One region of the Paenibacillus baimaensis genome, then DNA from elsewhere that is predicted to be linked to it. Evidence: riboswitches for the same ligand, from Rfam matches in the RefSeq annotation. Region 1 holds a riboswitch; each other region holds the start of a gene.
The links. Region 1 has a riboswitch for cyclic di-GMP ahead of OB236_RS20850 (Spo0E family sporulation regulatory protein-aspartic acid phosphatase). Riboswitches for the same ligand answer to the same signal wherever they lie in the genome.
Positions count from the first base shown of each region.

Region 1 (3,113 bases):
CGCAACCTTCAGCAGAACGACCGCACTGAGCGGCGGCACTTGCCCCATCGAATAATGAGCGTGCATCACTCCCCATCCTAACGTCACCGCATGTCCAACCAAACTTGCAATCAGGCACGGAAGTAAGGCCTCATAGCTGATCAGACCGATGATTAACACCTCCATACCAAAGACAGCCCCTGCAAGCGGGGTTCCGAACACCGATCCGAAGCCTGCGCTGATACCGCACATTAGCAGAATTTTACGATCGTCCGGATGAATACGCAGCAGCTTGCCCAGATACTCGGACAAGCTGCCACCCATTTGAACCGCCGTCCCCTCACGCCCTGCCGAGCCGCCGAATAAATGCGTCAACACCGTGCCGATCAGCACAAAAGGAGCCATACGCAATGGTATGGTTTCACGTCCATCATGAATTTGCTCCAAAATCAGATTATTGCCTTTTATACTGCTGCTGCCATAGGCATGATACATCCAGCTGACCAAAGCACCACCAAGGGGCAGTAAATATAACAGCCACGGATGTTCGTATCGTAAACTTGTAGCCGAATCCAGACTTAACAGAAATAGCGCCGAGGCCGAGCCGGTCATGACGCCTACTAAACTCGCCAGCACCAACCACCACAGTACATACTTGATGAAAGCCAAGTGCTGAAACCTCCGACTACCAGAGAAAGTCCGATCTCCCCATTTTTTCAGCCAGTTGTTCATATTCCTCTTCCACTCCCCGAACACTCTTTCACGTAATAATACCTCTCATGACATACAGGCGCAAGAAATTAATCCGACTTAGGGCATAATTGATATGACGAATCCCCATCAAACTTTAGCAGGATGTGCTCAATCACCTTTTTATTCCATATGAGTAGATGTTAAAATATTACTATTCAAAGGAGGAAGAAAAATGGATGACACTTCTGATCTAAACCCCATCGACTATGCTCAAATCATTGTAAAGATTAACGCTTCGATACAGCCTGCAAGCAAGTTTGTCAAAGAGCTGTATGAGCATCCTGATAAGAAATGGGATCCCGATAAACGCATCCTGAATTTAAAGGAAGAGTTAATTTCATTTGTGCATTGTCAACATGAGATTTTAGCATTAAATGTGCCTGATCTATTTTTAGTCGAGCACGTACAACTTATGTCGGCCTATCAAGATATAACTAACGGAACTCAAGAAATGATCCATAGCTTTGATACCAACACCGGTGTACTGAACTCAAATCGTTATGACTCCGGCTATGCATTACAAAAAGAAGCTATCCATAAAATCATACCTGTTTTGCAAACCATCATCAGAAAACTAACTCCATAAAGGCACATAGGCCCTTAGCATATGCTCGTTAAATGGCATCAAAAAAAGAGCTGTATGTCTACAGCTCTAACATTTATAAGTATTTAATTTTGATATTTAATAAATTTATTCAATTTTCGATCAAGCATTACACTAAGTTGGACCAAGAGAGGGTCATGTAAACTTTCCGTTTGATCGTACACATTGACCATGCAATTTTTTAAGGCTTCAATCTCTGCAACAAGCAAAACCAATCTTACTTTTTGAAGCTGTCTACTTTTAGTAAGCTCCATACACATTCCTCCTTTGATTTTAAAAAAGAGAGTATTTCGGTAACTGGCTGGCATAGTCGCATTGACTTTAGCCCCTAATAGTTTTGCGTCCCCATTTTTCAATGGCTTTGCCTTTTTCGATATTGCGTATGCGATTCTATTATACTACAAATATCGCTATTTTTTATAGAATTAAAGCACTAAATCTTCGACATTATTTTCGTTTTTATTGAATTTTTTGTCATTTATTATTATTCTGCCCCCTTTATATGGAGATATTTAATATTGGGGGGGAACTTGCTCTTTTCAATGACAATTACCCATTTTTGCATCTGTCCAATCACGTATCCGCTAACATTCATAAGATGCACTATACAAGGCGCGAGGAGGGATAAACATGGGTGCACTCGGAGTTGGCGGAAGCTGTGCAAGTTGTGCAGGTTATGGTCTTGGAACTACTACAGCCGTGATTCTTGTTCTCTATATTCTGCTTGTTATTATTTTAAGAACATTTTAAAGTAGTGATCTAACCACCTCCCAATCAACTCGGGAGGTGGTTACTGACTACCATTTCGGTGTCTGGACACTGAACTGGGACTGCACTCAATTAAATTTCAAATTATCATGTGTAAGACAAAACCATTAGTTAAAATCTTCGGAATCATAGGAAGAAATCTTATCAAATATCACGACTTCATGTCTCGCTGAGAACGGACCTTTTTTCAATGGATTTTCAAATGTGTAGCGCGATGGACCTATACCAGCGGATTTAGCATCATACCAAGCAACGAAAGCATTATAGTCAGCTGCAGATAGGATAAACTCTTCTACCTTGCCGTCTGTTAAAGTAATACTTAAAGCAGTTCCTATGGTAATTTCAGCTACTTCAGCAGGTATTCCACTGCCGCTGATGCTGTATTCATCGTAATTAAATTTTAAAATCTTGTCGAAAATCAGATTGTTTTTACGAACTGAAAAAGAACCTTTTAGGTGCTGATTAACGAAAGTATATTTGGCCGGACCTGTACCTGCTGCTTTGGTATCGTACCAATTGAGGAAAGCAGTTAATTCCGTTTTGGAAATATTGTATTCAAACGTATCTCCATTCGTCATGGTTGTAGTAAGGATGACTCTACTTGTACCCATAGGTGTAGCTGAGGCTTCGTTGGAGTTGGCGCTTTCTCCACCTGCACTTAAAGCTGTAATTACATAATAATACTTAGTTCCGTTTATGACTGTGGTGTCTGTATAAGGCGAACCGTAAACGTTGCTGGCAACCGTGGTATATGGGCCACTTGTAGTTGTGGAACGTTTGATGTTGTAGCCGGTAGCTCCAGTTACGGAAGACCAAGTCAGAATAACCTGGGCATCTCCTGCTGCAGCTACCAAATTTGTTATTGCCGGTATGGAGGGAACCGCCCTCTCCATCATTTCCAATTCGTGAATATCAAGATTCACATTGTAGGTAGTTGATCCATTATTGGCACTTATATTAATTCTATATTTTTTAAAAGCAGTATTATTATCAAATGTAAAAGCCTTCG
Region 1 covers NZ_JAOQIO010000084.1:384,142-387,254, reverse strand. Annotated here, with positions in the region: gene OB236_RS20860 (voltage-gated chloride channel family protein) at 1-711, opposite strand, end outside; gene OB236_RS20855 (hypothetical protein) at 905-1,318, shown strand; gene OB236_RS20850 (Spo0E family sporulation regulatory protein-aspartic acid phosphatase) at 1,402-1,590, opposite strand; cyclic di-GMP riboswitch class I at 1,626-1,712, opposite strand; gene OB236_RS20845 (sporulation protein YjcZ) at 1,967-2,086, shown strand; gene OB236_RS20840 (discoidin domain-containing protein) at 2,212-3,113, opposite strand, start outside.

Region 2 (3,113 bases), on a different contig from region 1:
ACGACGTATTCTTTTCCTTCCAGACGTACCTGGCCTTTTTCCTTGGCGCCATTCATCGAGCCGGCATTGACCAGATCCTGATAGGCAACAACCTCAGCTCGAATAAAGCCACGTTCAAAATCGGTATGAATCACACCCGCCGCTTGCGGTGCTTTGGTCCCCTCGACAATCGTCCATGCACGAACCTCTTGTACGCCAGCTGTAAAATACGTATATAAACCGAGCAGTCGATAAGCGGCTTTAATCAGACGGTTCAAGCCCGATTCCTGCAAACCGAGTTCTTCCAGGAACATCGCCTTATCCTCGCCTTCCAGCTCCGCAATTTCCGATTCTACCTTGGCACTGATCGGCACAACTTCCGCACCTTCAGCCGCGGCGAACTCGCGAACCTTTTGCACATAAGGGTTATCATCAGCAGTAGCCACTTCATCCTCACTTACATTGGCTGCATACAGCATCGGCTTCATTGTCAATAAATGCAGATCGCGAATCAGCAGCTTCTCATCAGCGCTTAATTCCACACTGCGCGCAGGCTGGTCGTTATACAAGGCTTCCTTCACACGCTCCAGGCATTCGACCTCAGCTGCATACTTTTTGTCGCCGCCCTTAATATTTTTACGCGAACGCTCGATCCGTTTTTCAACCGATTCAATATCCGCCAATACAAGCTCCAAATTAATCGTCTCAATATCGCTAACCGGATTGATGCCGCCGGATACGTGTGTAATGTTCTCATCCTCGAAGCAGCGCACTACGTGAACAATCGCATCCACCTCACGGATATGAGCCAGAAACTTGTTGCCAAGTCCTTCTCCCTTGCTCGCGCCCTTAACCAGACCGGCAATATCGACAAATTCAAAAGCTGTAGGCACTACGCTCTTAGGTATGACAATTTCCGTCAGCTTAACCAGACGCTCATCAGGAACCTCTACCACACCGACATTTGGGTCAATTGTACAAAAAGGGTAGTTCGCCATTTCGGCGCCTGCCTGTGTTATCGCATTAAATAAAGTGGATTTTCCTACGTTCGGCAGACCCACGATTCCAGCTTTTAAAGCCATGTATAGGACAACTCCTTAATTAAATGTTTTCCGTATCCCTAAATAGTTATTATATCGCATTTAAAGAACTATTGTCACTATGCAAAAAAATCCGCCTGAGGGGCGGAGTCAACCAAGCTTATGCCGTTATTGATTTACTTGAATGTACGCTTTATCATTTCCAAATTCTTTTTGCTAAAGTGCGCTTCCACCTGTTTTTTCAATACATAAGCTCTTAATGAATTGGCTTTGTCTGAAGCCAGCTGCACGTATTGGGCCCCGTAATAATAACCGCCCTCGATCTTTTCACGTCTGATGACCTCGCATACGCAAGGAAATGAAAAGCCCAGATCCAATTCGGCATCTACGACTGAATCGTGCCCAAGATCGAACTCGTCCCGGACAGTAAATCCAAGTCCACTCACACTTATATTTTGAACGGTCAGCCCAACAGCCTTGCTTAACGGTTGCTTTTCATTCGTATCCAGACGGATCAGCTTATGGATTGTGCCCTTTTCACTGACCTCAATCCGGGGATTGCTGCGCTTTTCTATAAACCGCTGCCGATTTTGCGGTGGGTTAATCACGATTAGCGAGCCTTCATCCTTGGCCACCACAGTCGATTGGAATGTAAAAATACCTCCCGCTGAATATACGGTCAGTTTCACCGAATCTCCCAGCTCAAAAACCTTGTATTCAGGAATTTCAATTTCCAAAATGTCACCTTCTGCATACGATAACAGACCTGTGGACACAAAATCATTTTTCTCCACAACAGTACGGCTATGAATCAAGACAGTGGACGGGTTTTTGAATATCTCATCCGTGTATTCGTAACTTATGCCTGAGGTTACAGATCTGGATAGCATCGTCATCCCACTCCTCACATTGATATCTCTGTAATTCAATCCTGATTCATGCCGATATAATAATAAAGGCCGCTCTCCGACATCAAGTCTGGAAAACAGCCGTTGCACACCGCTAGTGAAGCTTCATCGGCGGCTAGGCTGTCATAGTCTCTTCATGCAAGAAACCTTAGACCCTGAGCTTTGCGTCCTTGCTTTTCAGCAAGTTTGCCTACGGGTATCATTTGGTGATGAAAATCACAGCATTTTAGGACATAATACCTATATGAGGTGATGCTGTTATTATACGTTCTCGATTTTATCTCTGCAAGCTTTTTTCATGGAATTTACAATAAATTCATTTGTATTTGATGAAAATGTGATATAATGCTCCAAATTAAGGGGAAGGTGATGCCATGACAGCTCAAAATGATCCAAAACCCGAACAATCACTGGAAACGCATTCAATTGTCTTGTTTGATGGCGTTTGCCGATTTTGTAATGGATGGGTACAATTCATTCTACGTCATGATCAGCACGATACGTTCCGATTTGCTCCACTTCAATCCGATTACGCCATACAACTGCTAGCCTCCGGTATATTGAAGAATGAGAACGATTCACTGGATTCGGTTATACTCTGTGAAGGACGTTCTGTCTACACCCATTCTTCGGCAGTTTTGCAAATTTGCAAACGATTAGGGGGTGCCTGGCGTCTGCTCACCGTGTTCACAGCCATACCTAAACCGATTAGAGACGCTGTCTACCGATTCATTGCCAAGCGCAGGTATCGCTGGTTCGGCAAGTACGACAGCTGCATGATTCCCAGTGCAGAGATTCGCAGCAAGTTTATCGGATAATGGCATTTTCCACAGCGATTTCAAGTGATTTGTGCATAACCACCGGGTTATCCACAGCTTTATCCACAGCATGTTCACAACCGAATATTTGTTCCCTGTTTATTCACATCCCAACTGCTAGAAGAGGTGTTTCCTGTGCAAGAGCACATTGAATATATGCAGGCCGCAATTGAAGAAGCACGCAAGGCTGAAGAGCTGCTCGAGGTGCCTATCGGGGCTGTTGTTGTATGGCAAAATCAGATTATTGGCCGCGGCTATAATCTAAGAGAATCCACGCTGGACCCGCTCGCTCACGCAGAACTGATTGCGATCAAGCAGGCCAGTGAGTATTTGCAAGCTTGGCGCTTGCTTGATTGTAAGCTCTACGT
Region 2 covers NZ_JAOQIO010000036.1:139,982-143,094, forward strand. Annotated here, with positions in the region: gene ychF (redox-regulated ATPase YchF) at 1-1,061, opposite strand, end outside; gene OB236_RS12775 (PilZ domain-containing protein) at 1,196-1,909, opposite strand; cyclic di-GMP riboswitch class I at 2,035-2,128, opposite strand; gene OB236_RS12780 (thiol-disulfide oxidoreductase DCC family protein) at 2,302-2,745, shown strand; gene tadA (tRNA adenosine(34) deaminase TadA) at 2,881-3,113, shown strand, end outside.
Region 2: it holds a riboswitch for cyclic di-GMP, as region 1 does, so the genes downstream of both, OB236_RS12775 (PilZ domain-containing protein) here and OB236_RS20850 (Spo0E family sporulation regulatory protein-aspartic acid phosphatase) in region 1, are expected to answer to the same signal.

Region 3 (3,113 bases), on a different contig from region 1:
TCAGGTAAAAAGTCCATTTATGGCAGTGTGTTTATGGATTACCGTCTGGACACGAATCAAGAACAACGTAATCTTGTCATTTATGGACATAATATGATAGATGGCTCCATGTTCGGAAGCCTTGGTAATTATAAAAACAAAGATTTTTTTGCGGAGCACCGCAATATTAATTGGGGAATACAAGGGAAAATGAGCGATTGGGAAATATTTTCCGTTTATACCATTGACGCTAGAAAAGATACTGTCGATATTTCATATGAAAACGACGATGCGTTTCTTCTTGATTTAGACCAATATCGAAAAAAATCTATGTATCAGGCGGCTGTGAATCTGCAAAAGGATGATCAAATTCTTACATTGGTAACATGCAGCAATGAGACAGATGATACTCGTTTAGTCATACATGCAGTAAAAAAGGGGCCGAGGGTCCCTTTTTCTTAACAATCATATCTTATTTTGCAATCGGATAATCGCTTTCCACCCAAGTATGACCCGTTTTCAGAAGAGCTTCATTTGTTACATTAAAATATTTAGTAGATTGAACACCTGGATTATCAGGTGTAGGGTCGTCAAAGACGGTATCAAGCATATACCAGTTGCTATCTATGTTTACTGCATTCCACATGTGCGTTTGCGCAGGATCATCATTTATGTAACCAACCACGAGCCGACTTGTGATTCCTGCTTTATTGAGAAGCTTATTCGTTAGGATCGCATAGCCTTGGCACACGGCCTTTTTGTTGAAGAGTGCTGAGTAAGCCGTATGACCAATGTCGTCTAAATTTTCATAAGAGGTATTGGAGACGACATAGTCGTGAATGGCAGCTTCTTTTTCAAGATTGTTCATGTTTGGTGTCAGAATTTCCTTCAGAATACGGTCAACCTCATTGTCTACGTATTGGTCTTGTTCTACTGACGTAAGATATTGTGGCGTTAGAGTAATCGTAATATTACCGATGCTTCCCTTCATATTCATAGACAGGTCTTTCATATTCCAGTAAAGTTCTTCCTCAAGATTCCGTTGTGCAAGGTCTATAGTATTTTTAATTGCTTGAACGTAACTTTTCGAATCTTCTGTATCTTTAGCTGTGTAGGTGATTGTAATGGAATCTGATTTTTTAGCAAGCTCAGCTTGAATTGTTAATTCCAGCTCTGTTAAATTACTAGCTTGCAGTGGCGCGCTGGCGCTTGCAGTTTCTGCTTGTACCAACGAAGAGATAAGAAAAAGCATAACGGTGAGTAAGGTAACGAAAATCTTTAATTTGGAATACATAGCAAAAAACCTCCCTTGTCATTAAGCCAAAAGAGGGTACAATGTACTGTTGCCTCTTGGCGACCCGACGATCATAGCAAAATGCTTTAGACTCGTGGCTTTGCGTCCCTGCCTTTCGACAGGTTTGCCCTTTTCAAAAGTTATTAGATTTGAGCCTATCATACCACAGGGTACTATGAAGTTCAACCTGTATTAGCCATGAAGGCTACATGGTATGAATCGAAAGACTCGATTGAGTAAACCCGTGCAGGTATGCTACTATTTGATCATTATGAGCAGGGCTTCTTCTTCAGGAGAGGCGTCTTTTTATGTAACGGAAGGGGGCTAAGATAGTGAAGATAAATCTGGAAGCATTGCTTCAACAAGTAGACCAGCGACAGGTGGAGCTCATCGATCTGGTCGAGCGTTTGATCCGGTTTCAAACACCGGCGCCACCCGCTCGCAATACGGAGGAGGCACAGCAGTTTGTCGCTGCATTTTTGCAGGATAAGGGCTTTGTTATTGACAAATGGGACGTATACCCTGGAGATCCGAATGTCGTTGGTGTGTTAAAAGGCAGTGCATCAGATACGTATAAAAGCTTGATTATTAATGGTCATATGGACGTGGCTGAGGTGAGTCCAGACGAAGCTTGGGAAACGACACCCTTCACCCCGATTGTCAGGGACGGTGCGATCATTGGCCGAGGTGCCGCGGATATGAAGGCGGGGCTTGCCGGGGCGCTGTTTGCTACTCAGCTGCTTCATGAAGCAGGTATCCGGCTGCCCGGTGACCTTACGTTCCAATCCGTGATTGGAGAAGAAATAGGCGAAGCGGGAACGCTTGAATGCTGCAAACGCGGGTACAGCGCGGATTTTGCCGTTGTTGTCGATACGAGTGATTTGCATATTCAAGGGCAGGGCGGCGTCATTACAGGCTGGATCACGGTGAAGAGCAAGCAAACCTTTCACGACGCGACGAGAAGGAGCATGATCCATGCCGGAGGCAAGCTATTCGGCGCAAGCGCTATTGAGAAAATGGTGAAGTTGATTCAAGGGCTGCAGGATTTGGAGCGTCACTGGTCCGTAATTAAAAGTTATCCGGATTGTCCACCAGGAGCAAGTACGATCAATCCTGCCGTCATTGAAGGCGGTCGACATGCCGCGTTCATTGCCGATGAATGCCGATTATGGATCACCGTACATTTTTATCCGAATGAGACCCATGAACAAGTAGCCAAAGAAATCGAGGAGCATATCAGACTGGTGGCTGCTGGAGATGTATGGCTTAGAGACAATCCCCCTGAGTTTACATGGGGCGGGTCGTCGATGATTGAAGATCGCGGCGAAATCTTCCCTTCATTGGAGGTGGACCCGCAGCATGCCGCTGTTCGTGCGTTAATAGGGGCTCACGAGCGTATTTTGAACAGCCAGCCTATTGTTGATGTATCACCGACTGTCACCGATGGGGGCTGGTTTGGGGATGCTGGTATTCCCGCAGCTATTTATGGACCGGGCGATTTGGGCAATGCCCACTCCGTCAACGAGCAGGTATCGATCCAGCAGGTAGTAGATTTCACCAAAGTGATGCTTCAATTTATATACGAATGGGGACATACGAAGAAATAACCCTTTAAAGAAAAGAGGAAGCTGTCGATGACATTTTCAACCTACTTATATGAAAAGCTCCAGCATGTCTGGCGCCAAAATCATACTCATCCTTTTGTACAGGAGCTTGGGCAGGGAACGCTCCCCATCGAGAAGTTTCGCTTCTATATGGTTCAGGACTATTTGTATTTAATTGATTATGCGAAGCTATTTGCTCTGGGCGCTGTAAAAGCGAATGATATCGGGACGATGGG
Region 3 covers NZ_JAOQIO010000069.1:94,626-97,738, forward strand. Annotated here, with positions in the region: gene srtB (class B sortase) at 1-441, shown strand, start outside; gene OB236_RS17295 (transglutaminase domain-containing protein) at 452-1,273, opposite strand; cyclic di-GMP riboswitch class I at 1,329-1,412, opposite strand; gene OB236_RS17300 (acetylornithine deacetylase) at 1,606-2,880, shown strand; gene tenA (thiaminase II) at 2,908-3,113, shown strand, end outside.
Region 3: it holds a riboswitch for cyclic di-GMP, as region 1 does, so the genes downstream of both, OB236_RS17295 (transglutaminase domain-containing protein) here and OB236_RS20850 (Spo0E family sporulation regulatory protein-aspartic acid phosphatase) in region 1, are expected to answer to the same signal.